One region of the Streptomyces sp. TS71-3 genome, then DNA from elsewhere that is predicted to be linked to it. Evidence: riboswitches for the same ligand, from Rfam matches in the RefSeq annotation. Region 1 holds a riboswitch; each other region holds the start of a gene.
The links. A riboswitch is a leader RNA that binds a small molecule or an ion and turns the genes downstream of it on or off. The one in region 1 is predicted to bind cobalamin.
Positions count from the first base shown of each region.

Region 2: linked by a shared signal. The riboswitch ahead of Sm713_RS19510 (cobalamin biosynthesis protein) and the one ahead of metE (5-methyltetrahydropteroyltriglutamate--homocysteine S-methyltransferase) in region 1 are both predicted to bind cobalamin.
Region 3: linked by a shared signal. The riboswitch ahead of Sm713_RS33190 (ABC transporter substrate-binding protein) and the one ahead of metE (5-methyltetrahydropteroyltriglutamate--homocysteine S-methyltransferase) in region 1 are both predicted to bind cobalamin.
Region 4: linked by a shared signal. The riboswitch ahead of Sm713_RS27600 (CbtB domain-containing protein) and the one ahead of metE (5-methyltetrahydropteroyltriglutamate--homocysteine S-methyltransferase) in region 1 are both predicted to bind cobalamin.

Region 1 covers NZ_BNEL01000003.1:2,403,409-2,410,938, reverse strand. The annotation lists gene Sm713_RS34360 ((2Fe-2S)-binding protein) at 467-1,198, opposite strand; gene Sm713_RS34355 (CbtA family protein) at 1,195-2,061, opposite strand; gene Sm713_RS34350 (CbtB-domain containing protein) at 2,095-2,310, opposite strand; cobalamin riboswitch at 2,369-2,442, opposite strand; cobalamin riboswitch at 2,663-2,850, shown strand; gene metE (5-methyltetrahydropteroyltriglutamate--homocysteine S-methyltransferase) at 3,026-5,344, shown strand; gene Sm713_RS34340 (hypothetical protein) at 5,354-5,518, shown strand; gene Sm713_RS34335 (GNAT family N-acetyltransferase) at 5,697-6,206, opposite strand; gene Sm713_RS34330 (superoxide dismutase) at 6,632-7,273, opposite strand; gene Sm713_RS34325 (hypothetical protein) at 7,365-7,530, opposite strand, start outside.
Region 2 covers NZ_BNEL01000001.1:4,815,913-4,823,442, forward strand. The annotation lists gene Sm713_RS19500 (putative cobaltochelatase) at 1-62, opposite strand, end outside; gene Sm713_RS19505 (cobyric acid synthase) at 125-1,636, opposite strand; partial or broken gene Sm713_RS19510 (cobalamin biosynthesis protein) at 1,909-2,880, opposite strand; cobalamin riboswitch at 2,934-3,092, opposite strand; gene Sm713_RS19515 (class II aldolase/adducin family protein) at 3,418-4,161, shown strand; gene Sm713_RS19520 (S9 family peptidase) at 4,362-5,507, shown strand; gene Sm713_RS19525 (hypothetical protein) at 5,936-7,327, shown strand.
Region 3 covers NZ_BNEL01000003.1:2,132,352-2,139,881, reverse strand. The annotation lists gene Sm713_RS33205 (cytochrome c oxidase assembly protein) at 1-78, shown strand, start outside; gene Sm713_RS33200 (ATP-binding cassette domain-containing protein) at 175-2,751, opposite strand; gene Sm713_RS33195 (ABC transporter permease) at 2,748-3,695, opposite strand; gene Sm713_RS33190 (ABC transporter substrate-binding protein) at 3,709-5,241, opposite strand; cobalamin riboswitch at 5,351-5,532, opposite strand; gene Sm713_RS33185 (PepSY domain-containing protein) at 5,798-7,252, shown strand; gene Sm713_RS33180 (DUF5134 domain-containing protein) at 7,249-7,530, shown strand, end outside.
Region 4 covers NZ_BNEL01000003.1:748,180-755,709, forward strand. The annotation lists gene Sm713_RS27575 (hypothetical protein) at 75-968, shown strand; gene Sm713_RS41760 (DUF4360 domain-containing protein) at 1,152-1,391, shown strand; gene Sm713_RS27580 (molybdopterin-dependent oxidoreductase) at 1,297-1,812, opposite strand; gene Sm713_RS27585 (SDR family NAD(P)-dependent oxidoreductase) at 1,973-2,641, opposite strand; gene Sm713_RS27590 (antibiotic biosynthesis monooxygenase) at 2,856-3,563, opposite strand; gene Sm713_RS27595 (CbtA family protein) at 4,174-4,914, opposite strand; gene Sm713_RS27600 (CbtB domain-containing protein) at 4,986-5,219, opposite strand; cobalamin riboswitch at 5,256-5,390, opposite strand; gene Sm713_RS27605 (class I SAM-dependent methyltransferase) at 5,755-6,561, shown strand; gene Sm713_RS27610 (HhH-GPD-type base excision DNA repair protein) at 6,734-7,300, shown strand.

The DNA.
Region 1 (7,530 bases):
ACCGTCCCCATGACGGGCACGGACAACCGTACGGAGCGTGCCTACGTTCGCCGGTGATCTGCTGCCTGCCGGCCGTCACCGGAACCCCGGGCCTTCGTCGGCTTCGCTGGACGACCGTCCAACCGGGCGAACCGTGGGGAGTCGAGCAGGGACCGGATCCGGCAGCAGAGGTGGTCGGGCTCCGTCCCCGATTGCTCAGCAGGGCAGTCGTCGGAGCATTCGGTGGTGGCGGAGAGTCCGGCTCGGGCCTCTTCCAGGAGGCGAACGGCCAGGGACAGGTCACGGTTCAGGGCGCTCATCCGGGCGCTCTGGCCGCCGAGTTGGCAACGGACCAGGTCAAAGCGGTCGAAGTCCTCGGGTGTGAGCACGACAGCGGGTACGCAATCCAGGATGATCTTGCGTGGCTCCGGGCTTCGGCTCACGGTGAATCCTCTTGAGGGGATGACGGCCGGGTGAACCTACCTGGTCAGCGCTTCAGTGCGCAGTCCCCGCACAGAGCCCCCCTGCCGCCGGGGGCCGCACGGTAGATCAAGCAGCAACTGCGGCGCCGGAAGGCTCCGTCGGGCGTCGTCTCGGTGGCGTCACCCAGCGGGGGCTGGTCCAGGAGGCGCGAGATGATCGTGCGGGTCCGTGCGGTGAGATCGGGCCGGGCTGCCGTGATCATGGTCGCCGCTCCGTTGACGGCGGAGGCGGTGTTGCCCCACAGGATGTGCCGCGAGACCGAGAACGCCTCCATCGCGTCGGCGAGTTCACGCAGCGGGCCGTCCAGCAGCCGGCGGCTCAGCTCGCCGGCGAGCTGGATGGGCGAGGCCGTGGAGCCGCCGGCGAAGGCGCCTTCGGGCAACGACAGGGGAACGGGGCCGCCGATCACCAACTGCCACCGGGAATCCGCGAGGCCGGGAGCGAGGACCAGGCCGTGCAGCACCGCGGCGGCCAGCGCGGGAGAGACCAACCGGGCGGCCAGCCCCTGGTGGCAGACGGAGGCCGCGACCCGCCTCTCGACCGCGCCGGGCGGCTGGCCACCGGCTGTGGCCAGCCACTCCTGTACGCCTGACACACGTTCTTCGAGCAGGGGGCGGGACATCTGCTGCCAGGGCCCGGACGGCTCCGTGCCGGGCGGATGGACCTGGACGGCGAAGAACGGACCGAGTTCGGCGACGTCCTCGATCAGCGCGCTCACCGCCGTGGGGCTGTTCATGCCGGGATGGGATCCGGTTCCTGCGAGGGGGAGCCGGCGTCTCGGCGCGCGGGCTGGAGCAGGCGCTCGGCCAGGGGAGCGAAGGCCAGGCCGATGACCGTCCAGAGGATGAGCTGGGCGCCGACCGAGTAGAAGCGGAAGGCGAACAGCACGTCGGCGGGGAAGCCCGGGTAGACGATGGTGCCCTTGGCATCGGTCAGCGGCAGCGGGGTCTCGGTGGCCTGGTTGCCGAAAGCCTCCTTGTTGTACGCGAGATGGCCGAGCGGGGGCAGGATCAGCATCACGATCCCGATCGCGACGACGAACGCGGCGACAGCAAGGAGCGTGGCGTTCCAGTTGCCGAAACGGGCCTGGAGCCGCCTGCCGAGCCAGACGGCGCCGACGAGGAAGGCGACGGAGCACACGACCATGATCAAATACAGGCCGCTGCGCTGCTGGATGGTCTCCTCGTGGCCGATGGCGGGCGGGTTGGCCGGGTACTTCAAGAACGGCACCAGGTACAACCCGAGGAACCCGCCGCCGGCGACCAGCAGGGACAGCGAGCGGGCCCGCAGACGGCCGGTACGGCCCAGGCACACGGTGTAGGCCACGGCGAACAGCGCCCCCATGGCCATACCGAAGAAGATCATGCCGACACCGATGCCGACGTTGGCCTGGATGGTGCGGCTGAACAGGTCCGGGCCCGCGGCATCCGGGGGCACACCGGCGGCCTTGCCCAGGGCGGCCTGGGCGGCGTCACGACCGCTCTCGTAGTCGATGGCCCTGTCGATCTGCGGCTCGGCGAAGATCCGCGCGAAGACGAACGCGAGCACACCGGCGACCGCGCCGACGAGTATGCCGCGCAGGATGAGCTTCTTTTCCATGTCGAGTTGTCCGTAGTCCGGGTGCCGGCGGGGTCAGTGGCAGGGGAAGCCCAGGAAATGGCGGGCGTCGTGGACGAACTCGTGGACGTGCATGTCGTTGCCGAACACCGAGACAGCGCCCTGGTCGACACCGATGAAGTAGTAGACCGCCAGCGCGATCAACGCGGTGCCGACGAGCCAGAAGGCGGACTTCGAGACCGGCAGGACCACCGGCAAGGACGCCGGACGGGATGGGGAAACGCTGCTCAAGGTGAGCCCTCCTCTGGGATCGTGCGTCCCTGGTGCGTGCGGGCGGAGTGAGGGCCCAGTGTCTGACTTGCCGACCACCTTCCGGCGGCGGGCTCACAGTGGCGCGACCGTGCTGGAATTCCACCAGCTTCCTCAAGCCATCACTTCACGCGGAGCGTACGGCCCGCCCCTCCAGCCGTCAATCAGGCCCCTGTGCGGACCTGCCGCCCGAAGGAGCGGCGAGCGGACCGTGATCGGCTCCCGACCCGTTCCACGTCCGTCCGCGGGCGCGTCTGTGTCTCTTTTCATGTCCCGTGTGTGGTGAGCCGTGCTGCCCTGGAGGGCACTCGCCGTCTAGGGTGGCGGGTGCAGCTGGTTCGCACTGCCCGCCAGGCAGAGGCGTCGCAAGAGGGAACCCGGTGGGAATCCGGGACTGCCCCGCAGCGGTGAGCGGGAACGACCGCCGTCATACGCACTGGGCCCGGAGCAACGGGCCCGGGAAGCGACGGCCAGTAGGTGTCCTCCCCGTGAGGACGTGCCCGCGAGTCCGAAGACCTGCCACCTGCCCGCGTGCGGCCTCGTACGCGGACATCCCGGTGACCTCGTGGGCGGGTCGGCGTACATACCAGGCAGCGCACCGCGCCGACAGCGCGCGTCACTCGTCCGGTCTGACATCCCTTCGCCTCCGTATCCCGTCGCCGGGATCCTCAGGAGACATCTCGCGAAGGAGATTTCCGTGACCAGCAAGCCCGCAGCCGCGGCAGCACGGGCCACCGTGTACGGCTACCCCCGCCAGGGACAGAACCGGGAACTGAAGAAGGCCATCGAGGGGTACTGGAAGGGCCGCGTCAGTGCCGATGCCCTTCGCTCCACCGCCGCCGAACTCCGCCGCGACAACTGGCGGGATCTGGCCGGTGCGGATGTCGACGAGGTTCCCACGGGTGACTTCTCCTACTACGACCATGTGCTGGACACCACGATCATGGTCGGCGCGATTCCCGACCGCCATCGGGACGCCGTCGCCGCCGACCCTCTCGACGGGTACTTCGCGATGGCCCGCGGAACCCAGGACGTCGCGCCACTGGAGATGACCAAGTGGTTCGACACCAACTACCACTACCTGGTCCCCGAGCTGGGCCCCGACACGGTGTTCACGGCCGACTCCGGCAAGCAGGCCGCCGAGCTGGGGGAAGCCCTCGCCCTCGGCCTGGCCGCCCGGCCCGTCCTGGTCGGCCCCGTCACCTACCTGCTCCTCGCCAAGCCCGCCCCGGGCGTGGCCGCGGGCTTCGACCCGCTCACCCTCCTCGACCGGCTGCTTCCGGTGTATGCCGAGATCATCTCCGACCTGCGGGCCGCCGGTGCCGAGTGGGTGCAGCTGGACGAGCCCGCGCTCGTCCAGGACCGCACCCCGGCCCAGCTGAGCGCCGCCGAGCGCGCCTACCGGTACCTCGGGGACCTCACCGACCGGCCGAGGCTGCTGGTGGCCTCCTACTTCGACCGTCTCGGCGAGGCCCTGCCCATACTGGCCAAGGCGCCCGTGGACGGGCTCGCGCTCGACTTCACCGAGGCCGCCGCGGCCAACCTGGAGGCCCTGGCCGCCGTCGGGGGCCTGCCCGGCAAGCGCCTGGTGGCCGGTGTCGTCAACGGCCGCAACATCTGGGCCAACGACCTGACGGCGTCACTCGCCACCCTCGGCACCCTGCTCGGCCTCGCCGACCGCGTCGACGTGGCGGCCTCGTGCTCGCTGCTGCACGTCCCGCTGGACACGGCGGCGGAACGGGACATCGAGCCGGGGATCCTGCGCTGGCTGGCCTTCGCCCGGCAGAAGACCGCGGAGATCGTCACCCTCGCCAAGGGCCTGGCCCACGGCACCGGCGCGATCACCGCCGAACTCAGCGCGAACCGCGCCCACCTCGCTTCCCGGGCCACATCCCGCATCACCCGGGACCCGGCCGTCCGCGCCCGCGCCGCGGCGGTGACCGAGGCCGACACCCGCCGCTCCCAGCCGTACACCGAGCGGGCGGCCGCCCAGCGTGCCCGCCTCGGCCTGCCCCTGCTGCCGACCACGACCATCGGCTCCTTCCCCCAGACCACACAGCTGCGCGGCGCCCGCGCCGACCTGCGGGCGGGCCTGATCGACGGTGCGGCCTACGAGGAGCGCATCAAGGCCGAGATCCAGGAAGTCGTCTCCTTCCAGGAGAAGACCGGACTGGACGTCCTGGTGCACGGCGAGCCCGAGCGCAACGACATGGTCCAGTACTTCGCCGAGCAGCTCACCGGCTACCTCGCCACGCAACACGGCTGGGTCCAGTCCTACGGCACCCGCTACGTGCGCCCGCCGATCCTGGCCGGCGACATCTCCCGCCCCGGGCCGATGACCGTGCGCTGGACGGCCTACGCCCAGTCGTTGACGGACCGGCCCGTCAAGGGCATGCTCACCGGCCCCGTCACCATGCTGGCCTGGTCCTTCGTCCGCGACGACCGGCCCCTCGGGGACACCGCCCGGCAGGTCGCCCTGGCCCTGCGCGACGAGGTGAACGACCTTCAGGCGGCGGGAACCCCCGTCATCCAGGTCGACGAACCCGCACTCCGGGAGACCCTCCCGCTGCGGATCGCGGGCCGCGCCGCTTACCTGGCCTGGGCCACGGAGGCGTTCCGGCTCACCACCGGCCAGAGCCGGCCGGGCACGCAGATCCACACCCACATGTGCTACGCCGAGTTCGGCGACATCGTGCAGGCCATCGACGACCTCGACGCGGACGTCATCAGCCTGGAGGCCGCACGCTCGCACATGCAGGTCGCCCGCGAACTCGCCGGCCACGGCTACCCGCGCGAGGCCGGACCCGGCGTGTACGACATCCACTCGCCGCGCGTGCCGAGCACGCAGGAGGCGGCCGACCTGCTCCGCACCGGCCTGAAGGCCATCCCCGCCGAACGGCTCTGGGTCAACCCCGACTGCGGTTTGAAGACCCGTGGCTGGCCCGAGACCCGCGCCTCCCTGGAGAACCTGGTCGCCGCGGCCCGGGCGGTCCGCGAGGAACTGCCCTCCTGCTGACCGGAACGGGTGACCCCCGCATCGGGCACCGGAACGATCACCACGCTCAACGGCAGGTCCAACAGCGGGAGCGGCACCCGGAAGGCCGGCATTGACGGGTCGACGTTCACCGGCGCCGGCCGCGGACAGGTGATCGACGTCGGTGACACGATCGCCCTGCACTGGGGTTCGTGAGCCACCTGCCGTTCCTCAGCCACACCACTGCGTCGCCGCACGGCGGGACGGACAGCACGTCCGGCCGTGCGGCGCGCCACGGTCAGATGGCCATGCCCGGCCCTGTCGGGTGCTGGGTGCGTCACTCGGCGCGAGCCGCGGCTGGGCTGGAGGTGACGGCGGCCGGAGCTGTGGATCCTCAGCCGAGGGTCCGCTCGTACTCGACCTGGGCCAGCGGGTTGCCGTCCCCGTAGTCGTGCTCGCGCACCACGCCCGACTCCGTGAAACCGCACTTTTCGTAGAAGCGACGCGACTGCGGCGTATCCCGGAGCGTCCAGAGGTGGACCTGTTCGAAGCCGCTCTCCCTGATCCGGTCCAGGGACGCCGTCATGAGGGCGGGGGCGATGCCGGACCCCCAGCCGTCCGGATGACCGTAGAAACCGAAGATCTCAGCCGATGCCCGCCGCGCCGCCGAAGGCCCGAAGTAGCAGAAGGCCAGCGGGCGTCCGTCGAGAGAGGCGAGCAGGGCGGTGCCCGAGCCTCCGGTCAGGACCTCGCGCCACTTGCCGCGACGCTGCGCCACCGCCCCGTCGAAGAACGCGCGGGGGAAGAAGCCGGCGTAGGCGGCCTTCCAGGACTCCGCGTGGATCTCACCCACGACGTCACCGTCGCCGGGAGAAGCCTCGGACAGCGCAAAGATTCCGTTCACCCGTTCACCCGTTCAGGCTGCCGAGGCACCGGCCACGGCGTGTTTTCGTGTCCGGCCCGGCTCAGGCCAGGAGATTCCCGCCCTGCCCGGTTGCCCCTTCCGAAGGCAAGCCGCTCCGGCGGCTGGAGAGCGGGGTGGACCCGAGCCCGCGCGCCCCGCGCGAGATCCCCGGCATCCCCGGCACCCTCGGTCATTGCGGTCCTCCCCTCCGGCTCCTGGGATACCACGTACCGTCCCGCGCCGTGCCCGGCGTGCGCCATCCGCGTGCACGCCCTCGGGACCGACACGGGAGACGGGTGCACGGACCACCCCGAACGCGAACAGGACGGCTCCCGCGAGTCCTGTCCTCGCGGGAGCCCTCCCTCATTCCGTCCGCACGTGAAAGGTGAGAAGACGATCACGAGGCGGACGATCCGGGGCCGTGATCAGGGCGCGAGCAGCAGCGCGTCGCCGCGCTCCTTGGCCGCGGCGTAGCGCTTGGCCACGTCCTGCCAGTTCACGACGTTCCACATGGCCTCGATGAAGTCGACCTTCTGGTTCTTGTACTGGAGGTAGAAGGCGTGCTCCCAGGCGTCGAAGACCAGGATCGGGGTGGAGCCCTGGCCGACGTTGCCCTGGTGGTCGTAGACCTGCTCGACGACCAGCCGGCCGCTCACCGGCTCGTGGGCGAGCACGCCCCAGCCGGAGCCCTGGGTGGTCGCGGCGGCCTTCGTCAGGTGCGCCTTGAAGCGCGCGAAGGAGCCGAAGGACTCGGTGATCGCGTCGGCGAGGTCGCCCACGCCGTCCTTGGCCAGGGGCTCGCCGCCACCGTCACCGGTCATGTTGTGCCAGTAGATGGAGTGCAGGATGTGGCCGGAGAGGTGGAAGGCGAGGCTCTTCTCCAGGCCGTTGATCGCGCCCCACTGGTCCTTGTCGCGTGCCTCGGCGAGCTGGTCGAGGGTGTCGTTCGCGCCCTTCACGTACGCGGCGTGGTGCTTGTCGTGGTGCAGCTCGACGATCTGCGGGTCGATCACGGGTTCGAGCGCGGTGTAGTCGTACGGGAGTTCAGGCAGCGAGTAGGTGGCCATGGTCAGCGAGCCCTCCATCATTCCCTTATTGCAAGGATTATGCAGGTGCACACTATCAGCGACACCGGCGTAGTCCGATGAGGCATCGGTCCTAGGACTCCCCTCGTGACGCGAGGAGGGCGAGCAGTGCCTCCAGGGCGGCGGTCGCACGGTCGGGCGTCATGCCCCCGCCCTGCGCCGTGTCGGCGCTGCCCCCGCCGCGGCCGTCGAGGATGCCTCTGACCAGGTCGGCCGCCGAGTGGCCTGCGCTGCGTGCC
Region 2 (7,530 bases), on a different contig from region 1:
AGCAGCGCGAGCCGCAGGTCCGCCATGCCGACGATCGCGGTGAGCGGGTAGGGGGTCTGCACGCTGGGATCACTCCTTCTGGTGAACGCCGAGGGGCGGGGTCGTGGGGCGGGCGCCGGCGCGGTCACGGCGCGCCCGGCGGGACGAACGGCAGCCCAGGCGGCGGGCCCTCCTCGATGAGGCGCCACAGCGCGTCCGTGTCCGCGTGCTGCTCGATCAGGTCACCGAGGCGTTCGAGCTGCTCCTCGCGGAGCGCCGCGAACGCGGTGTCGGGAGCCGGCACGAAACGCCGGCCGGCGGCGGCCGCGACCGTCCGCAGGAACGCCCGCCGGAACCCGTCCGACTCCAGCGAGCCGTGCCAGTGCGTGCCCCACACCGAGCCGACCCGGCAGCCGTCGAGGAACGCCTCCCCGCCCTGCACGTCGGCGACGCCGTGGTGGATCTCGTAGCCCTCGACCTGCTCGCCGAGCGCCTGCCCGCGCGGCCGGCCGAGCGTCTTCTCCGGGACGAAGCGGACCCGCAGCGGCAGCAGGCCGAGCCCGTCGGCGGACGGCTCGCGGGACTCGACGCGCGCGGTGTCGTCGATGTGCTCGCCCAGGATCTGGAAGCCGCCGCAGATGCCCAGCACCGGCCGGCCCTCGGCGGCCCGGCGGGCCAGCGCGCCGGCGAGGCCGCGCTGCTGGAGCCAGCGCAGCGCGAGGACCGTGCCGCGGGTGCCCGGCACGATCACGAGGTCCGCGTCGGCCGTCTCCTCGGGCCGGTCCACGAACCGCACCACCACGCCGGGCTCCGCCGCCAGCGCGTCCACATCGGTGAAGTTCGACATCAGCGGCACCGCGCACACGGCGACCCGCAGCACATCCTGCCCGACCGGCCCCGCCGGTGTGCTCTCCCGGACCGTGCCGCGCAGGGAGACGCGCAGCCCGTCCTCCTCGTCGATCCCGAGACCGGTGCGGAACGGCAGCACCCCGTACGTGGACCGCCCGGTGAGGTCCCGCAGCATGTCGAGGCCGGGATCGAGCAGCGTCACGTCGCCCCGGAACTTGTTGACGAGGAATCCGGCCACCAGCTTCTGATCCGCCTTGTCCAGCAGGGCGAGCGTGCCGAAGAACGACGCGAAGACGCCGCCGCGGTCGATGTCGCCGACCACCAGCACGGGCAGCCCGGCGGCGCGGGCGAGGCCCATGTTCACGATGTCGGTGCGGCGCAGGTTGATCTCCGCGGGCGACCCGGCGCCCTCGCAGATCACGACGTCGTGCTCGGCGCGCAGCCGGTCCAGGCAGTCCAGCACGGTGCCGAGCAGCCGCTCCTGGCGCCCGCCGTGGTAGCCGCGCGCGCTCATCTCGCCGACCGGGTGGCCCATCAGCACCACCTGGCTGCGCCGGTCGCCGCCCGGCTTCAGCAGCACCGGGTTCATCAGGGCGCTCGGCTCCACCCGCGCCGCCTGGGCCTGCATCGCCTGCGCGCGGCCGATCTCGGCGCCCTCGCGGGTGACGAACGAGTTCAGCGACATGTTCTGCGCCTTGAACGGCGCTACCCGCACGCCCTGCCGCGCCAGCCAGCGGCAGATCCCGGCGGTCACCACGCTCTTGCCCGCGTCGGACGTGGTGCCGGCCACCAGCAGCCCGTGGCTCATGCGGCGGCCTGCCGCGGCCCGGCTCCGGGGCCGGCGGGGGCCGGGAGGACGCCTGACACGGCACCGGGCACGGCCCTAGGCCCTGTCGTCGAACTCCCGTCTGCCGCGCGGCGCCATGCACGCCCTCTCGCCGCACCGGGCGTAAGCCCAAGTACATCCAGTACGAGGGCTTGCACCCGGCACGCCGAGAGAATCCACCTGACGCCGCGCGGCCCGCCCTCCGTGCGAACGACGGGAGTTTGACGACAGGCCCTGGACCGCACCCGGGCGACTCCCGCCCGTCCGAGCCGGGCGCCGACCAGCACGACCAGCGCCCCCCAGCTCACCCGCCGGGACAGCCGCACCGCCCGCTCGACGTCCGCCACCGCCACGTCCCGTCCTCCGTCGCCCAGCACCGGGCGCAGCTCCGCGCGTCCCCCGTAGGACAGCGCACCGCCGAGCCGCACCCTCAGCGCCCCCGCGAACGCGGCCTCCACCACCCCGGCGTTGGGGCTCGGGTGCCGGTGCGCGTCGGCCCGCCAGACCCGCACCGCGCCGGCCGGGTCCGGGCCCAGCACCGCGGCGAGGGCCGCCGTCAGCCGGGCTCCGGGCCAGCCCACGAGGTCGTCGAGCCGGGCCGACGCCCAGCCGAACCTGCGGTACCGGGGGGACTTGTGGCCGACCATGGCGTCCAGGGTGTTGACGGCCCGGAAGCCCACCAGGCCCGGCACCCCGGCCACCGCGCCCCACAGCAGGGCGCCGACCACGGCGTCCGAGGTGTTCTCGGCGACGGACTCCACCACGGCGCGGGCGAGCTGCGCGCTGTCCAGCGCCTCGGGGTCGCGGCCGCACAGGTTGGGCAGCCGCCGCCGGGCCGCCGCGACGTCACCCGCCGCCAGCGCGGCGCCGATCGCGCGTGCTTCGCGGCCCAGCGAGGTGCCGCCGACCACGGCCCAGGTCGCGGCGGCCGTCAGTCCCGCCGTGGCGGCGGGGGAGCGGCGCGCGGCGCGGGCGGCCAGCGCGGCGAGGCCGACGGCGCCGCCGGCGCACAGCGCGGTGTGCAGGGCGCCCCAGCCCCGGTGGTCGCGCCAGAGTCGGCGTTCCACGGCGCCCGCGGCGCGCCCGAACGCGGCGACGGGGTGTCCGCGGCGCGGGTCGCCGAGCAGCAGGTCGCCAAGGAGTCCGGCGGTGGCGCCCACGGCGCCCGGGAGCGGGGCGGGGGATATGACCCCGCGTCGGGAGAAGGCCGCGTGCCGTCCCGGCATCGGTGTGTGTCCTCACTCAGGGTCCTCGCCCTGGCTCGACGGGACGACGGCGAGAGTCTCCTGGCTCCCGGATCCGCAGTTCCCCCGGCCTTCCAGCCCTCTCCCGGTGCCCTCGATGGCACTGGGAGTACTCCGAGCCGTGACGTCCGATGTGGGGGAGTGCTCCCCGGTGACAGTGGCGGGACCGCGCCGGATTCGCACCGGCTTCCTCTCCTGCCGCCGTACTTGGCCCCGGCAGTCCACCATGCCCCGAAGATCCCGTCAACCAGCCGCTGACCTGCGGCGGGAGAGTGTGCGCAGGCCCACACGGGGAGGCGGGGTGCGGGGCGGTGGTGTCGTCGTGCCGCCAGGTCGCCAGGTCGCCGGGTCAGTGGATTTATATATCGATAAAGCTCCTTGAGCTCTGCCCGCGGCGGCAGCGGTCCTCCGTGCCGATGCCGATGCCGATAGCGATACCGATAGCGATGTCGTGCCGATGCCGGAGCCGTGCCGATGCCCGAGCGGTGCCGGTGCCGGCGCGGTGGCAGGATCGTCGGCATGACGGACGAGATGGTCGATCAGCAGCCGGGTGGGAGTGCCGCCGAGGACGCCGCAGGTGGCGGTGCGGGCGACGGCGCGGGCAAGGGTGCGGAGGACGAGGCGCTGGCCCGCGCGTGGGCGGAGCTCGTCGAGGCGGCACGCAGGACCGTCGCCGACGGGCTGGTCGTCGGCACCTCCGGCAACGTCTCGGTGCGGGTCGGGGACACCGTCCTCGTCACCCCGAGCGGTGTCTCCTACGACCGGCTCACCCCGCGGGACGCCGTGGGCGTCGACCTCGACGGGCGGCAGGTGCTCGGCACCCTCGCCCCCACCAGCGAGCTGCCGATGCACCTCGCGGTCTACCGCACCACCTCAGCGGCGGCCGTGGTGCACACCCATGCCGTGCACGCCACGGCCGTCTCCACGCTCGTCCCCGAACTGCCGCTCGTCCACTACATGTCCGCCGCGCTGGGCGGCCCCGTGAGGGTCGCGCCCTACGCCCTCTACGGCACCGACGAACTGGCCCGGAACATGCTGGAAGCCCTCGACGGCCGCACCGGGTGCCTGCTCCGGAACCACGGCACCGTCACCTACGGCAGCACCCTCGACCAGGCCTACGACCGCACCGCCCAGCTCGAATGGATGTGCCGCGTCTGGCTCGCCGCGAGCGCGGTGCCGGGAATGGCGCCGAGCCTGCTGTCCACCGGGCAACTGGACGCCGTACAGGAGAAGCTGCGGGGCTACGGCCAACGGCGGGGCTGAGGCACCGCCGGCCGGGCGCCAGGCCGCCGCACGGGCCACCGTTCGCGATCCGACTCCGCATTCGGGTGGCCGTCGGCCGTCCCGACGCCGACACTGGAGCGGTGCGCATCCCCAGAACACTCGCATCGGAACCGGGGAGGACGACTCGGGCCGCCACCCATGCCCTCGCCGGCGCGGCGCGTGCGGCACGCCCGGGGCCCCTGGGCACACCGACGGCCGCGCGTGCCGCCGCGGCCGCCGTCACCGCCGCGGTGGGCGCCGGCGCCGCAGCGATCGCCGCGGGGCGGTGGGCGGGCGGCGCGGCCCTGAGGATCAGCCCCGGCCGGCCGCTGCCCACCGAGCCCAGACTCACCGTGCACGACGTCACCGCCGACCGGATCGCCCTCACCCGCGGCTTCGCCTCCGGGCGGCCCGGGGTGTACGGACTCGTCGACGGCTCGGCCAGGGGCGTCCACGCGGTCGTCGGCCCCCTCGACGAGGCGGCGGAGCACACCCCCGACACGGTGGTCCGCCGGCTCGAACGCGTCACCCGCGGCACCCTGGAACCGGGCGCGAGGGTGTGGCTCACCCCCCAGGTGCACACCGGCGACCCGCGCTCCGCGCTGGGCCTCGACTACACCGAGACCGACGTCCCGTCCGAGCTGGGCCCGCTGCCCGCCTGGTTCGTCCCGGCGGCCCGCGACACCTGGGTGATCGCCGTGCACGGCCTCGCCACCACGCGCGAACACCCCATGGTCGTCCTCGACTTCCTGAACCGCCACAAGTTCCCCGTGCTCATCCCCGCCCACCGCGGCGACCCCGGCGCCCCCCGCTCCCCTGACGGGCTCGACCACCTCGGCGAGACCGAGTGGCGGGACGTGGACGCCGCGCTCGGACACGCCGTACGCAAGGGAGCGGAGCGCGTCATCCTGTACGGCTGGTCCACCGGCGCCACCATGGCCCTGCACACCGCGGCACGCTCCCCGCTGCGCGACCGCATCGCGGGCCTCGTGCTGGACTCCCCGGTGCTCGACTGGGCGGCCACCGTGCGCGCGCTCGCCGCCGCGCGCGGCACCCCGCGCCTGCTGCTGCCGCTCGCGGTGCGCGCCGCCGAGGGCCGCGGGGGACGGGGCGCCGAGCGGGTCCCGCCGGTCTTCGCTCCCGACGCGATTCGGGTGCCCACGCTCGTGCTGCACGGCCCGGACGACGCCATCGCCCCCTGGGAGCCGTCGCTCCGGCTGGCCGACCGCCTGTCGTCCCTCGTCAGCCTGCACACCGTGCGCCACGCCCCGCACGGCGCGCTGTGGAACGCCGATCCGGCGGAGTACGAAGAGCAGCTCCGGCGCTTCCTCGTCCCGCTGACGTAAGTACGGCGTGCGCCGGCACCGCCCGGATGCGGTCCGTCTACGGCTCCGGAACGGCCCTCATACGGCGCCGGTCCGGCCTCCATAGGGCGCCGATCCGGCCTCCATGCGGCCCCCGTACGGTCCCGCCGTACGGGGAGCACGCACCGGGGTGCGGGGCCGGGCGCCCTATCGTGCCGGCGGCCCGTCCGCAAGCCCGCTGTGGGGGAGCGTGCCGGCGCTCCGTTGACACGGGCGTCCGGTGTCCCGCTGGTGCCGTTCGGCCCCGCGCGGCGTGCCCAGTCCCAGGGACGGGGCCCGGAGTGGCCGGTAACAGTCCATTCCGGTTAGTCGGGGTGTGGCCCGGTTAGATACCTTCCCACCAGCGTTTAGTTCTTCCCCTCTTGCCATTCCGTTTGGGAATTCGGACCGTCAACAGGAAGACTGCTCCCGTGACGTCCCGTACCCCGCGCGACTCCAGGCTCCGACTCGTCCGCTCCCGGCCGCTGGCCACCGCTTCCCAGGCGGTGACGGCCGGGCGCCTCCGCCGCCCGGCGCCCCCGCCGCCGGAAGGCACCCCGGCGCCCGCGGAACTGGCACGCATCGCACGGCGCGGTCTCGCGGGAGCGGTACGCATCGCGCACTGGGCCGACCGGGCGGTGCGGCCCGGCGGGGGAGAGGCCACGCTCGACGGCTCCGGCGCGCTGTCGGGGGCGGCGGTCGAACGGGCCGCGGCGGACCTGGGCCTGACGCACCAGCAGGCACGCGCCGACTGGGACACCGCACGCCTGGCCGGGCTGATCGAGCTGCACGGCGGCACCGCGCGCGCCGGCTGGCGGCTGCGCGCCTGGGATCGGGACGACAGCGCCGTGCTCCGCGGCTGGGTCGCTCTCTTCGACGCCTGGTCGCTGACCGGCGACAGCCCCGACGGCCTCGCCCGCGCCACCGTCGCGGAGCTCATCGAGGCCATGCCGCAGGTGCTCTCGCTGCTCCAGCTCTCCGCCGGGCCCGTGCCCGTGTCCCAGCTCCTCGACCTGCTCCGGCAGCGCGTCACGGAACTGCGTACGGAGCGCTGCGAGATCCCCCACGGCCCCCAGCCGCAGCCGGTCGAGGACGCTGACGCCCCGCTCGAACCGCTGCTGGACTGGGCGCTGGACGCGCTCGCCCGGGTCGGCGCGCTCACCTGGGCCGAGGAGCAGGTCACCCTGACACCGCTGGGGAGCTGGGCCGTCTGGGTCAAGCTGGAGCAGATCTGCGTGGCCGCGCAGAGCCCGGCGGGCAACATCGAGCAGTCCGCCGAGGACATGCTGCGCGGCTGCGCCCAGCTGCGCCCCAACGCGGCACGCGCGGAGTACCGCGCCTGGCTCGCCGCCCGGCCCGTCGGCAGCGCCGTCAGCGACCTCCTCACCGCCGCCCGGGGCGAGGACGCCCTGCTGCGCGGCCTCGCGTTCGACGCGCTGCGCGTCGTCGGCGCCCCCGCCGAGGCGGAGGTCAGAGCGGCCCTGGAGGAAACGTCGCTGCGCCCTTACGCGCTGCTGTGGCTCGCCGAGCACGACGGCGTCGACCCGGAGGAGGCGCACACCGCGCTCACCCGTGAGGAGGCCACCTGGCTCTGGGTGGACACCGCCGCGGCCGTCTCCGACCACGGCGAGGGCACGCTGCTCGTCCGCCACCTGGAGTCGGCGGTCCAGGGCACCGTCCCCGCGCTCCTGGACGACGTACGCGCCATCGGCCACCCCCGCACCGTCCAGGTCCTGGTGGCCCTCGCCGCCGCCCACCCCGACCCGGCCCTCGCCAAGGTGGTGCGGCGCGCCGCCTTCCAGGTCCACACCGGGGGCGCGTAGCCGCCGTCCGGGCTCGAAGGGCCGGAAGGGGCGCTCAGCGGTGCGTGCCCGGCCCGTCACCGGCGGCCGGGGCGCGGGGGCACCCGAAAGCCCGGACGCTTCGCCGGCGACCCCGGAACGACGCGGAACCGTCCGCTCGCCCGATGGCCGGGCAGCCGCGGAACCGCCCGCCGGCCGGTGGCCGGGCAGTGGACGGGACGGGA
Region 3 (7,530 bases), 270 kb from region 1:
GACGACGACGCCGAACTGGCCGCCTACAACGCCTACCTCGCCCGCCTCGCCGCCGCCGACCGCGCCACGAGCCGGTGAGAAGGACCGGACGGCCCCCCGTTCCGCAGCCCGGCGGCGCGCACCGCCTCCGGTGCGGACGCGGGGGCGGTGCCAGCCGGCCGGGGCGCCGGCCGCTTACGTGGCCTGATCCTCAGGCCGCACCCGCGCGGCGCCGCCCGAGGGGACGGGTTCGTCACCGTGCAGCAACCCGTGACGCAGCACCAGCCGGCGCCGTACGAAGGGGCCGACCACGTCCTCGGCGTGCGTGATCAGCAACAACGCCGTCCCATGCTGGTCGCTCTCACGCACCACATGGGCGAGGACCCTGCGGGCGGTGACGGCGTCGAGGGCCGAGGCCACCTCGTCACAGACGAGCAGGGCCGGCCGGGCCGCCAGCGCACGGGCCAGCGACGCGCGTTGCAGTTGACCTCCGGAGAGTGCGCCCGGGCGCCTGCTGAGGTCGCCGGGGTCCAGGCCGAGCTTCCGGGCCAGGGCGGCGGCCTCGGCGAGCGCCTCGTCGCGCGGGCGGCCCCGCAGGTGGTGCGCGGTGTCCGCGATCTGGCTCAGCACGTCGCGGAACTCGTCGAAGGAGGCCCTGCTGTCCTGGTGCACGTACTGCACGGCCCTGAGCTGCTCCCGGCTGCGGTTCTCCAGCGCGACCGGCAGTTCCCGGCCCCGGTGGAGCACGACGCCGCCGGTGGCGGGGGTGAGCCCCGCGAGGGCCCGCCCCAGGGTGGTCTTGCCCGCACCGGAGGCTCCGGTCAGTGCGGTGCGGCTGGCGGGCGGAAGGACGAGGCTGACCGGCTGGAGCCGGGGACACGCCGCACCCCGGCCCGCCACCGCGAGGCCGCGTACCTCGATGCCGCGTTCCGCTAGGGTGCGCGGTCCGGCCGCGTCGGCGGGGCCGCGCGGCGCGCGGCGGTACTCGCGCAGCAGCGGGTGGTTCGACCCGGTGAGGACCGTCCGGGCCGGCCCGGTCTCGACGATCCGGCCGTGCTCCAGCACGGATATGTCGTCCGCGAGCTCTGCCACCAGCCGCATGTCGTGGGTGAGCAGGAGCAGCGCGGTGCCACCCGCGGTCACCTGGCGCAGGCGTCCGGTCAGGACCGCCGCGGTGTCCGCGTCGAGCCCGCTGGTCGGCTCGTCCAGGACCAGCAGGCGGGGCCGGGAGACGAGGGTGGTGGCGAGGGCCATGCGCTGCTGCTGCCCGCCGGAGAGCTGGTGGGGGTAGCGGCGCAGCAGCGGAGTGTCTTGGGGCAGTCCGGCGGCGTGCAATGCCGCGTTCACATCGCGGTGGCGGTCGCCGCGTCCGCGTCGCCTGCGCCGGTCGTCGGAGGGGTCCGATGAGCTTGCCAGGGCCGCGAGTTCGTGGAGGGTGCCTCCTACCCGCCGTACCGGGTCGAGGACGGACGCCGGATCCTGCGGGAGGTGGGCGACCCTGCCGCGGCGGATCCGCCGGCGCCGGGCTTCCGGAAGGGAGAGCAGGTCAGCGCCCTCGATCCGGGCCTCGCCGCTCAGCTCGACGCCTTGCCGGGTCAGGGCGAGCGCCGCGAGGCCCAGGGTCGTCTTGCCGCTGCCGGAGGGCCCGATGAGGGCCAGGGTGCGGCCGGGAGCGAGGTCCAGGTCCACGCGGTCCAGGAGCACGTGGCCCGCGGTGGTGCGCGCGCTCAGCCCCCGGCAGCGGAGCAGGGCGGGAGCGGCGGAGCCGGCCGCGGCGCCGTGGTGGTCCCGTGGTGTGCCACGAGGCGGCCGTGCCGAGGAGCCGGTGGTGGCGGGTGATCCGGTGGCAGCAGCGGAGGCCTGCTCCCCGGCCACTTCGGCGGAACCTCCGCGGGCCTGCTCCCCGGCCGTCCCGACCGTCTCGCGGGGCGGCCCCGACGCGGGCCCGCGACTCCTGCCGAGCAGCCGGTCCACGCCGAGGTTCGCGCCCACGCACACTGCGGTGAGCAGCCCGGCCGGTACGAGGACGGCAACCGGCTGGAGGAAGAGCGCGTCGGTGTTCCGCTCGATGAGCACCGCCCAGTCGCTCGCGTCGGACGGCAGGCCGAGCCCGAGGAAGTTCGCGGAGGCCAGCAGGTAGAGGATCAGCGCGTACCTGCTGCCGGCGTCCGTGGCCAGGGGCCCGAGCGCGCAGCGTGCGACGTACCGGATCTCGATGTGGCGCCGGGGCACGCCCTGCTGGCGCATCGCCTCCACCGCCGTACGGCACCCCGGGGCGAGGGCCGCGGCGCGCACGAGCCGCGTCACGGCGGGGAGTTGGACCAGCGCCGCCGCGGCGACCAGGCTGCCCCGGTCGCTGCGTCCGGCGGCCGCGAGGCTCATCAGCAGGAGCAGGGAGGGAAGGGCGAGCAGCAGGTCGAGCCCGCGCATCACCGCCTCGTCGGCCCAGCGGCGGCGGGTGCCCGCGGCGTACAGGCCGAGGGGCAGACCCACCGCGTAGGCGGCCAGGAGGGCGGCCGTGGTCATGCCGATGACGGAGCGGCCGCCGGTGAGGACGAGCGCCAGCACGTCGCGTCCGAGGACGTCCGTGCCCAGCGGATGCCCGGTGCCGGGCGGGAGGAAGGGCGCGGCTCCCGGCGCCGTGGAGCCGGCGAACAGTGGCCCGGCGAGCGCGGCCAGCACGGGCGCTCCGAGCAGGAAACACACCAGCACGTCCACCGTGACGGCGCCGAGGCGCCCGGCGGGACGCGGGGCGGAGTAACGGCCGCTCATGCCCGTCCCTCCCGGCGGGGTGTCAGGCCCCGCACGGCGAGGTCGGCGCAGAGGTTCACCACGACGGCCGTGATCGCGAACACGAGCGCGTATCCCTGGACGGCCGGCATGTCGCGGTCCTGGACGGCGTCGACGAAGCCGGTGCCGAGCCCTCCGACGGCGAACAGCGACTCCACCACGACCGTTCCACCGAGGAGTCCGTCGACACACCGCGCGAACTGCTGCACGGCCGGCGCGAGGGTGCCCGGAAGCAGGTGCCGTAGGAGGATCGTCCGTTCGGGCACGCCCAGCAGTCTCAGGTGCGTGGCGACGGGGCCGTCGCGCTGCTCCGCGATGCCGATGCGGACCTGCCGCGCGAGGTCGCAGAGCTGGCGGCAGACCAGCACCGTCACCGGAAGGATCAACACCGCCGGCCGGGTCAGCACGTCCAGGCCCATGAGGCCGGCCGCGGTGGCGGGAAGCGCGCCCAGGTCGAGGGAGAGCCACGCGGTCAGAAGGAGGCCGAGGACGAATTCGGGCACGGCGTGCAGCGCGATCGCGGCGGCGCTCAGGCCCCGGTCGGCCGCCGACCCCTCGCGCAGGCCCGTGAGGACGCCGAGGCCGAGCGCGAGGGGGACGAGCAGCGCGAGGGCCGTGGCCGCGAGCACCGCCGTCGCCGCCAGCCGGCCGGCGATCTGCTCGGTCACCGGCATGCCCGTCACCAGCGAACGGCCCAGGTCGCCGTGGCAGAGCGCCGCCAGCCAGTGGACGAACCGCTCGGCCGCCGGACGGTCGAGCCCGAGTCCGGCGCGGGCCAGCGCCGCCTGCTGAGGGGTGCCCTGCTCCCCCAGCACCGCGTCCACGGTGTCGCCCGGCAGCAGGGACGTGAGAGCGAAGACCACGACGAGGACGACCGCGCACTGCACGGCGGCGAGACCCGTCCTCGTGACGGTGTAGCGGAGCACCGTCCCGCCGGCGTCAGGAGAGGCGGGCCCGGTCGAACCGGGCCCAGTCGCAGGAGTTGGGCGGCGCGGCCCGCAGCCCGCCGACCGAGTCGGCGTGGCCGACGATCCAGTCGCTGAAGGCCCAGACGAGCTGTCCGTCGTCCTCGCGCGCCAGCCGCTGGGCACGGGCGAGCAGTTCGAGGCGTACCGCGTCGTCCCGGGTGCCGGTGGCCTGGGCGATCAGCCGGTCGAAGGGCTTGGAGCGGTAGCCGGTGAGGTTGTCCGAGGCGCCGGTGACCAGCCTGGACCGCAGGTGGGTGATGACGGGGAGGGTGGCGGTACGGCTCTGGGCCGCCACGCCCTTCGTCTTGATCTCGCCGAAGTAGGTGCCGGCCGAGCGCGTGTGGGGCGTCACCTTCAGGCCGATGTCGCTGAGCTGGTCCGCGATCAGCGAGGAGGCGTTGCGCCAGGACGGGTCGGCGTCGCTGGTCTCCAGCGGAACCGCCAGCCCCTCGGCACCGGCCTCCTTCAGCAGGGCCCGGGCCCGGTCCACATCGCGTTGACGGGGTGGCAGGGAGTCCGGGTAGCCGTGCAGGCCCATGCCGAACAGGTCGTTGCCGGGCGTGCCCCGGCCGGAGAGCGCGACCTCCACGAGGGCCTTGCGGTCGAGGCCGAGGGTGAACGCCTCGACGAGCCGGTGGTCGTCGAACGGCGCGCGGTTCAGCCGCAGCAGGATCGCCTGCATGGTGCTCAGCCGCGTCTGGAGCAGGCTGACGCCCTTGCGCCGGGTCACCTGCGCCGCGGAGGCCCCGGACAGGTCGTGGGCGTAGTGGACCTGGCCGGAGAGCAGCGCGCCCAGCCGGGCGCGTTCGTCGTTGACGGGCACGAACTCCAGCTCGTCCATGTGCGGGCCGCCCGACCAGTGGTCGCGCCACGCGGTGAACAGCGCGTTGCCGCCGGGCCGGAACGAGCCGTAGCGGAAGGGGCCGGAGCCGATGGGACGGGTGAAGTCGGTGGTGCCCGCGGGCACGATCTCGGTTCCCGGGGCGCCGAGCGCGGTGGGGAACTCGAAGTCGGGGTCCTTCAGCACCAGGGTCAGGTCGCGGCCCTGGGCACGGCTCGCCTCGAAGTCGACGGCGGCGAAGAGCTGCTGGGAGACGGCGACGGTGGCGGGGTCGGCGATGCGGCAGTAGTTCCACAGCACGTCGGCGGCGGTGACGGGTCTGCCGTCGTGGAAGCGCGCCTCGCGCAGATGTATGTGCCAGCGGGTGCCCGAGCGGTCGCTCTCCCATGACTCGGCGAGCCGGCCCTGCACGGACATGTCGTCCTTGTAGGTGAGCACGCTGTCGTAGAGGGCCTTCGCCCGCGCCTGGTCGATGAACAGGGGCACGGTGTGCGGGTCCAGGGTCTCCTGCGAGCCCCCTGCGCTGAAGGCGGCCCGCAGCCGGGACCGGCCGGAGTCCGGGCCGCCGTCCTCGCCGCCCAGTCCACAGGCGGCGAGGGTCGTGGCGGCCGCTGCCGCTCCGGCGCCGTACAGGAGTCGCCGCCGGCCGAATGACGATGTCATCGCTTACTGAGCCTTCCCTGCTCTCGGCCGGGTCCGGGAGCAGGGAGTGGAGCGGTGCCGGCGCCATGGGCGCATCGCTATCCCCTTCCCGGGGAGTCCACGCCCCGGACGGTCCGAAGAGGCGACGGGCCAGTCTCCTGGCTGCCGGATCCACGCTCGCCCCGCCTTCCAGCCTCACGGCCGTGGCGTGTGGGGTTCGCTCCCCGGTCACAGTGGCGGGACCGCGCCGGACTTCCACCGGCTTCCTGGCTCCCGTCGCCCATGTGTACGGCTCGCATTGTGCCAGAGGCTCCGACGTGCGGTGAGGGCCCGGCGAGGAACGGGGAGCCCGCCGCGCTCCCCTGCCGCCGGTGCGCATGAGAGGCACCCGCCGGTGCCGCCCCCCGGCCCACCTCTGAGGTCGGCCGGGAAGGGCGTGCGGTTCCCGGGACTCCGATCCCGACCGCGTGGGCCTGTTCACACACCGCGGCCGGGAACCTCGCCGGCCAGGCCACCGACTGCTGAACGAGACCGGCGATCCGCGGTCGTCGCCAACGCCACAGGGAGGGCCCGCCCCATGACCACCCAGCACACCGCTCCGGCCACCACCGGAACGTCAGGGGCGTCCTCGGGCACGGCTCCGCCAGGGGCCGTTCAGGAGGGGGACCGGCCGGCACGGAACGGCGACGGGCCCGACAGCGCCCGGCCCGGCTTCTGGAACGACCTCCGCCCGGTGATGCTCCGGCTGCACTTCTACGCCGGCGTCGTCATCGGCCCGTTCCTGCTCGTGGCGGCCGTCACGGGACTGCTCTACACGGTGACGCCCCAGCTGGAGTCCGTCCTCTACCACCACGAGCTGACCGTCACGCCGCATGGCTCCGCGGACCCCCTGGCCGACCAGGTCACGGCTGCACGCAAGGCCGTGCCGGACGGCAAGCTGGTGTCGGTCAGCCCGCCCCCGGGCCCCACCGACAGCACCCGCGTCGTCTTCGACGCGCCCGGCCTGCCGGACGGCTACAACGTGACGGCCTTCGTCGATCCGTACGACCACCACGTGCTCGGGACGCTGCGCACCTACGGGCAGTGGCTGCCGGCCCGCGCCTGGCTCGACAGCCTTCACCGCACCCTGCACCTCGGGAACTTCGGGCGGAACTACAGCGAGCTCGCCGCGAGCTGGCTGTGGGTCGAAGTGCTCGGCGGGCTCGCTCTCTGGCTCGGCGCACCCGGCCCGCGGCGGGGCCTGCACCGCGGGCTGCTGCCGCGCGCCGGACGGCCGGGCCGCCGCCGCACCCTCTCCTGGCACGGCACCGTGGGCCTGTGGGTGTCCGCGGGGTTGCTCGGCCTCTCGGCCACGGGTCTGACGTGGTCGGCGCACGCCGGCGCGAACATCGGCAGGATCCAGGACGCGCTGGGCGGCGGCACCCCCGCGGTGGCCGCCGGGCCGGCCGGCCCCGGCACGGGAGGCGGCTCGGCCCGTGACGTGGGAATCGACGCGGTGGCCCGGTCCGCCCACGAGGCCGGGCTGAGCGGTCTGCTCGTCATCACACCGCCCACCGAGCGTGGCGCGGCGTACGTCGTCGAGGAGAACACCAGGTCCTGGCCCGAGAAGCAGGACTCCGTCGCCGTCGATCCGGGCACGGGCAGGGTCATCGCGACGCTCAGGTTCGCCGACTACCCGCTTCTTGCGAAGCTCACCCGGTGGGGCATCGACGCTCATATGGGGCTCCTGTTCGGGCCCGTCAACCAGATCGCGCTGGCGCTGCTGGCGGTCGCGCTCATCTCCATGGTGCTGTTGGGCTACCGCATGTGGTGGCTGCGCAGACCCACGCGGACCGGTGGTCGGGCTTTCGGGCGCCCTCCGGTCCGCGGCGCGTGGCGTCGGCTGCGCGGGAGGGTGCTGGCCCCCGCGGTGGTCGGGGCCGCCGTCCTCGGTTACTGGCTGCCTCTGTTCGGCCTGCCGCTGCTGGTGTTCCTCGCCGTGGACGTCGCGGCGGGTGCCGTGTGCCACCGCCGCGTGGCGGTCGCGCGGTGATCGCCGCGACGGGCCTGCGCTGGATCCTGACCGTCCTGTTCACCGTGCTGGCTCTGTACGCGCTGTGGCGTGCGCTGCGCTCAGACCACGCACCCCGCGCCACCCGCGCGCACGGGCCGGACGCGGTCGGGAGGGTCGGCCATCTGCTGCACGCGGTGATGGCCCTGGCCATGGGGGCGATGGTGTGGCCGTGGGGCATGTCCCTCGCCGGCGCCCCGCAGACCGTGCTGTTCGCGCTGGCCGCCGCGTGGTTCGCGGGCGCCGCCCTGGCGGCGCCG
Region 4 (7,530 bases), 1.7 Mb from region 1:
ACTTCTTTAAGCCATCCAGGTGTATTTCAACCGAGGAATCCGTCCCTAACGGCCGCATCCGCGTTGTCAGGATCGTGAGACCACGTGAATTCTGGGACCGGAACACCATCCTGGCAGAAGCTTTCTGCGCCAGCGACGAGCGCGTGCGCCAGGCCCAGTCGCTGCTGAACGACGCGCAGGCCGAGCGGGCCAGGATGCTCGCCGCGTTCGCCGTCACCGTCGGCAGCGACCGCACCATCGCGGCGCTGATGGGCCTGAACGAGCGCGAGGTGCGCACGGCCCGCCGGGCAGTCGGTCGAGGCGACGCACGCACCGTCGCCCAGACCCTGCTGACCCCCGTCCAGCAGCCGCCGCAGCCGCCCCGACCGCAGCAGCAGGCCCAGCAGCGCGAACCCGGGCCGCCGGAGCACGCGCCGGCGACACCCGCGGACGTACACGTTCCGCACCCCCGGGAGGAGCAGGTCCCCGCCCCGCCCCCGTACGACCCGTACACGGTCCCGCACGACCCGACGACCAGCACCACGGGCCAGGCCGCCCCCGAGCCGGAGATCCCGGTCGCCTGGTCGTCGAGCATGGACTCGGTCCTGCTGTGGAGCTGGAAGTCGGGGCTCGACCTCCAGACGGTGGCCAAGGAACTCGGCCTGGACGTGCGGACCCTGCTGCTCCGGGTACAGGTGCTCGCCGACGACGGGCTGCTCTCGCCGGGCGCGTCCTCCGCGTCGGCCGGCACGCCGTCCGACTACACGAGAGGCGAGTACACGAGAGGCGAGTACGCCAGATCGGACTATCCGAGGGGCGACTACACGAGAGGCGACTACACGAGGGGCGACTACGCCCGGACCGAGTACCAGAGCCCACCCCCCGCGGACCACCGCCGCCGCTCGGGCCGCCACCGCCGCCACCACAGCGAGGCCTACACGGCCTTCTTCAGCCCGACCACCACGTTCCCCTCCTACTCGCAGCACTGAACCTGAGCGAAAGCTTTCTGCCGACGCCGCGGCCGACACCCCGGCCGGCGCCCCCGGGTCCCTGACGCCCCCATGCCGCCGACAGGCGAAGCCCCCCGCCCCCTCCAGGGCCGGCGGGTGATGAGCGACGTCTCGCGCGCCCCCCCTGCTCAGGCACGGCAACGCCCAGGGAACCCGACACCTATGGCCGGTTCGAGGACGAACCCGACCGAGCCCCAGAAGAACCCGACCGAGCCCCAAGAGAACTGCCGGCTCAACCTGGCCGTGAAGGCCCCGAAGGACTTCACCCACGCCGTCGCCGGCCTGGACTACCGCGACTGCGCGTCCCTCAGACGACGGCCGCGCGGTCCTGCTCCGGCCCGGCCCCGTCCGCACCCGGGTCGGGGACGGAACGGGGCCAGGTGCCGATCCACACCTGCGTGATGGCGCTGACGTACCGGGCCCCGCAGCGGTCCGACGGGACGACGAGCTGGCTGCCGTCCGCGTCCAGCGGGTGGCCGTCCATCCTGGTGGCCAGCAGCACCGGGGCGTCGCAGAAGTCGGCGTCTATCTCCGCCCAGGAGAGCAGCGCCTGGTGGCCGTCGCCGCCGGTGACGGCGAGCAGGAAGCGGGAACGGTCCTTGCGGCGCCGGACGTCGAAGACGGGACCGGCGTCGAGGGCGACCTCCCGCAGCAGCGGGCCCTCGAACGTGTGGTGCTGCGGGCCGTTCGTGGCGCAGTCGAAGACCACCGCCGCACGGTGCTGGCGCCAGCGCGTGCGCAGGTCCCCGACGGAGAGCTGCGCGGGCCGGTGCAGTTCGCCGCAGAGCGAGAACAGGCTGCTTCGCGTGCCGAGTCGGTTCATCCGACCGCCCCCTCAAGGTGTCACCCGTGTCATGCCCCTTCCCGGACACCAGGGAACCTCAAAAGCGAGCCGGACGCCATGCTTCGCTTGCATTCGATGGCCGAAGAGCGCCCTTCACCTTGCAGATGCCGTGCAGAGGGAGAGTGGCCGCCGGGCGCCGTCAGCCCTCGTCGAGTTCCTCCGCGAAGTGCCGGAACCCCTGGCGGCCGGCGTGCATGCTCCACAGTGTCTGGGCGAGCACGGCCGGGTCCTTCCTCGGGTGCCCGGGGGTGATCGCGCCGGGGATGACGAGCTGCGCGACGTGGATGCCCGCCCCGGCCAGCTCCTCGTGGAGCATCTGGGCGAACGCGCTCTCGGCGGCGAACGCGATCGAGGTGCCCGCGAGGTGCGGCCGGGGCCGCACGGCGGTGCCGCCGTTGACGAAGAGGACGGTGCCGCGGCCCAGCGTCCGCATGCCGGGCAGCACCTGGTGCACGGCGGCGACGGGGCCGAGGACGGAGAACTCGATCGGGCCCACCAGGTCGGCGGGGGTGGTCTCCAGCAGCGGCCGCATGAAGTCCTTCTGCGGCAGCGGGCTGTACTGCATCACCTCGATCGGACCCAGCGTCTCGGTGGCGTCCTCCAGGGCCGCGGAGAGGGCGGCCGGATCGCGCGCGTCCGCGGCGAAGGCGCGCGCGGTCACCCCGTCGGCGGTGAGGGCGGCGGCGAGCGCGTCGCCCCGCTCCTGGTTGCGGGAGATGAGCGCGACGTCGAGGCCCTGCCCCCCGAACTGCCGGGCGACCGCGGCGCCGAGGCCCGGTCCCGCTCCGATGATGGCGATGGTGGTCATGACCGCTCCTGGGTACGTCGGGTGCCGGGCACGGGGCACGGGGCACACGGCGCCACGGCGCATAGCGCGCGGCGCACGGCCTGCGCGCCCCCGTGCAGTCTCGCAGTACGCCCCCGGTGCGCCCGGGAAGACAGGGCCACGTCCGGGCCGGAGGGTTGCGGCCGGGGGTTGAGGCCCGGGGGCAGGGCTACGCCCCGGCCGGGGGTCCCGGCGGTCACGGGTGGCGGAACCGGCCGGTCGTATGCCGGTGCGGGGAGAAGCGGCGGATCGTCGTCCGCGCCGGGCCGGGCCAGGACCCGGGGTCGGGATGCCCGGAGCTGTCGGCTCCCGCCGGTGCGGTGCCCTGCTCCCGCGCCGCCGCGCCGCCCTGCTCGCGCGCCGCTCCGGGTACCGACGCGGCGCGGTGCTCGTCGTGCGAGGTCCACTCGGCGTAGTTGAGCACCCGTGAACCGTCGGCGCTGACGTGGAAGTGCGTGGAGATCAGGCCGGGCGGCGGACCCGACGCCGGCAGCGCGAACGTCGCGTCCACCCACTGCCGGGCCCGCACCAGGTCGGGCGCGTCGAACTCGTGGCCGACCAGCACGATGCAGCCGGGGATCCGGCGCAGCCCGAACTGCCTGCCGCGGCAGCGCAGATACGGCACCGTGCCCACCCACTGGGTGCCCGGCACCGCTTCGGTGACCTGCTCGGCCAGCCGCGGTTCCGAGGAGGCGGCGAAGGCGCGCGCCGCGTCGTCGTTCGCCCACTGCGAGAGCTGGGCGACCCACGGCCCGTCCGCGCCGGTCAGGCACGACCGGGAGAGCAGTCCCCCGGGCCAGCGCCCCGCCCAGGTACCGGCCACCGCGTCGGCCACGACTTCCTGCCTGCCCGGCGGTGCGGCCCACTCGCTGAGCAGGGTGACCCCGGCCTCGGGACGGCTCATGTCCGGCACCGCACCACGGCCGTGTTCCATCGCGGTTCCCACTCCCCTCGGAGGCCTCCTGTCCAGTGGGTACCCGCCTGGGCGCGGCCGACCCGGTCCCAGGGCCCGGAGAAGGCCGGGACGGCATCTGCGGACCCCGGTGATCTGACAGCCCCGTCGTGGCTCTCCTCTTGGGCGCACCAGCGCCCACCTGGGCCCCGAAGGGGCGCGGGGAGCTGCGCGAGCGACCAACCACCCGCCGGTGGTCCGGGCACGACGGAGACTGCCCCCTCGGGACGGCGGCGATCCAACGGTTTCGTCGTGGCTGGTCGCTCCCCCACTGCCTTGAGGACGTGGGAGGTGCCCCCATCCCCGCGCCCCTAATCCCGCCGGCCCACGGCCGCAAAGGCGCCCCGAAAGGGGCGCGGGGAACGGCGCGAGCAACCACCACCGGCCGGTGGTCCGGACACGACCGAAACAGCCCCCTCGGGACGGTGACGACCTGACGGTCTCGTCGTGGCTCCCCTCTTGAGCGCGCTCCAGCGCCCCCAAAGGGGCGCGGGGAACGGCGCGGGAACGGCGCGAGCAGCCCCCACCGACCGGCGGTCCGGAGGCAACCGGAACAGCCCCGTCAGGACGGTTCCGCTCCGACCGCCGAATCGTGGCCGCCCCGGCCACCCACCCGGCGCCCCGCGCCCCGCAACACCCGTTCCGACAGCTCGCCGAAGATCAGCCCGAACGCCGTCCACAGCACGAGCTGGATCGCCAGGGCCGAGAGCCTGAACTGCCACAGCAGGCTCGCCGGGAAGTCCTTCGGCACCTCGTTGACGGCGGGCAGGAACGCGTACGCCAGCCCGACCGCGACGACGAAGCCCGCACCGGCGGCCACGGTGGCGTACCAGGTGCCGAGCCGGGGCGCGAGCCGCCGCCCGGCGATCACCGCGGCCACGGCGAGCAGCACCGCGAGCAGCATCATCAGGAAGTACAGCGCGGTCCGCTTGCCGATGGTGCCGGGGTCGCCCACGGAGGGCGGGTTGGCGGGGTACTTCAGGAACGGCACGAAGTAGACGGCGACCAGACCGGCCAGCGACACCAGCATCGCCGTGGCCCGCGGCCCGAAGCGGCCGGCGCGGCCCAGCGCGAAGCAGAACGCCAGCGCGACGATGCCGCCGAAGGCGACCCCGTACACCAGCACGCCCGTCGCCAGGCCCGCCGTCGACTGGAGCGACCGGCTGACGACCGCCATCTCGTGCTCGTGGGAGTGCGCATCCTCGAAGGCGATGGCGGAGTCGACCCGCGGCTCGCCCAGCAGGTATGCGACGACCAAGGCGAGCACGCCCGCGGCGAGACCCGCGAGCATGCCACGCACCAGAAGATTCCGGACAGCGGAGGAGTCGACTGACCGCTCGGCCGCCCGCTCGTCGGACACGGTGCCCCGGCCCGTCAGTGGCAGGGGAAGCCGAGCAGGTGACGGCCGTCGTGCACCCACTCGTGCACGTCGGTGCCCGAGAACACGGAGGTGGCGCCCTGCTCGGCGCCGACGAAGTACAGCAGGACGAGCATCAGCACGCCGAAGAAGACCGCCCAGGGGAGCACGGCCCGCACGGAGAGCTTGGGAACGGGAAGAGGCTGGGTGGTGGCCGATTCCGTGGCCGGCGATGCGATGGACTGCGCCATGATGGGACCTCCTGCGGGGAACTCGCGTCCCGATAGGTGGAGCTCGGTCGGCACGGCGGGTCTGGCTCGTCCGGTGGATGCCGGACATACAGTGGCGCGACCGCCCCGGTCTCCCACCGGGTTCCGCCGTGTCGCGTGAATATCATCGGAACCGTACCGCCCGGCCGCCCGCAGGCCAACACCCCCTTGTGCGGCTCGAACGGCCCACCGCCGCCGGGTCCGGCCACCCAACCCGCCCGTGCCAGGGGCGACTTGGGCCCCGCCCGGCGGCCGGGTACCGGCGCGAGAAGAGCACGGAGCCCCGTATGACGGTCCGCGTGACCCTTGTCTCATCCGCCGCCGGCACGGCCCTGGCCGGCGCCCGCTTCGAGGCCGGGCACCCGCTGACGCCCGCGGGCCGGGAGTCGGCGAGGGCCGCGGCGGCGGCACTGCGGGCCACCGCCGTTCCCTCGAAGCGGCGCCCCGTACCCGCCCGAGCGCCCGCCCGCCGGAAAACCGGTGGTGCCCCCCGACCACCCCTGCCACGCTCACCCGCATGACCGACCGTCCCGTGCCGACCGGCCCCGCCCGCCCTGCCGCCACCCGCTCCTTCGACGACCTGGTCGCCGAGGCCGGTGCCGTCTCCGTCGACGGGTGGGACTTCTCCTGGCTGGACGGCCGGGCGACCGAGGAGCGCCCCGAGTGGGGCTACCAGCGGCAGATCGGCGAGCGGCTGGCACGCGTGCCGTCCGCACTGGACCTGGAGACCGGCGGCGGCGAGGTGCTCGCCGGAGTGCCGCGGCTGCCGCCGCTGATGGCCGCGACGGAGTCCTGGCCGCCGAACCTCGCCAAGGCGACGGCCCTGCTGCGCCCGCGCGGCGTGGTGGTCGTCGCGGACGACGGCGAGCCGCCGCTGCCCTTCGCGGACGGCGCCTTCGACCTGGTGACCAGCCGTCACCCGGTGGCCGTCCACTGGCCGGAGATCGCCCGGGTGCTCCGCCCCGGCGGCACCTACCTCTCCCAGCACGTGGGCCCGGAAAGCGTCTTCGAGCTCGTCGAGTACTTCCTCGGGCCGCTCACGGACGAGCAGCGGCGGGGCCGGCACCCGGACGTCGCCCGCGGCGGAGCCGAGGCGGCCGGGCTGGAGGTGGTCGGCCTGAGGAACGCCCGGCTGCGGATCGAGTTCTTCGACATCGGCGCCGTCGTCTACTTCCTGCGGAAGGTGATCTGGATGGTGCCGGGCTTCACCGTCGAGGGCCACCGCGACCGGCTGCGCGAGCTGGACGCGCGGATCCGCACCGAGGGCCCCTTCGTCGCGCACTCCGCCCGCTACCTCATCGAGGCCCGCAAACCGGCAGCGTGACGCGGCGGCCGTACCCCCGAACAGCACACCCCGGCGACGACGCACCCGAACAGCGCATCACCCGCCCCGTGCACCCGAACGGCGCACCGGCGCCCCCGCTTCGGGTCCCCGCCGGGCGTGGCGCACCGCGGCGTGCGGGAGACGGGGCCGCGGTGCGGGTGATCATCGACGCATGGACGCCACCCTTCACCTCGCCCAGCGGCCCGAGGCGGACGCCCTGCTGAGCCGCAGCCCGCTGGCCGTGCTGGTCGGGATGCTGCTCGACCAGCAGATCCCGATGGAGTGGGCGTTCACGGGGCCGTACACCATCGCGCAGCGGCTCGGCACGGACGACCTCGACGCGTTCGCCATCGCCGCGCACGACCCCGACGACTTCGCCGCGCTGCTCGCCGCCACCCCCGCCGTGCACCGCTACCCGGGGTCCATGGCGACCCGCGTCCAGCGGCTCTGCCAGTACCTCGTGGAGCGGTACGACGGCCGGACCGAGGGGGTCTGGGAGGGCGCGGCGAGCGGTGCGGAGGTGCTGCGGCGGCTGGTCGACCTGCCCGGCTTCGGGCGGCAGAAGTCCCAGATCCTCCTGGCCATGCTGGGCAAGCAGCTCGGCGTCCGCCCCGAGGGCTGGAGGGAGGCGGCCGGCGCGTACGGCGAGGAGGGCGCGCACCTGTCCGCCGCCGACATCACCGGCGAGGAGTCCCTGACGAAGGTGCGCGAGCACAAGCGGGAGCTGAAGCGGAAGTGACGGCGCACATCCGGCCGTTCCGCGCGCGCCACGCCACTCCGGTGCGCCGCGCCACTCCGGTGCGCCGCGCCACTCCGGTGCGCCGCGCCACTCCGGCACGCCACGCCACTCCGGCACGCCGCGCCACTGCGGTGCGCCACGCTTCCGCGTGCGCCGGACCACTCCGGTGCGCCGGGCCCTCCCGGGTACAGCCGGGCCCGTCCACGTACGCCGGGCCCGTCCGCGTACGC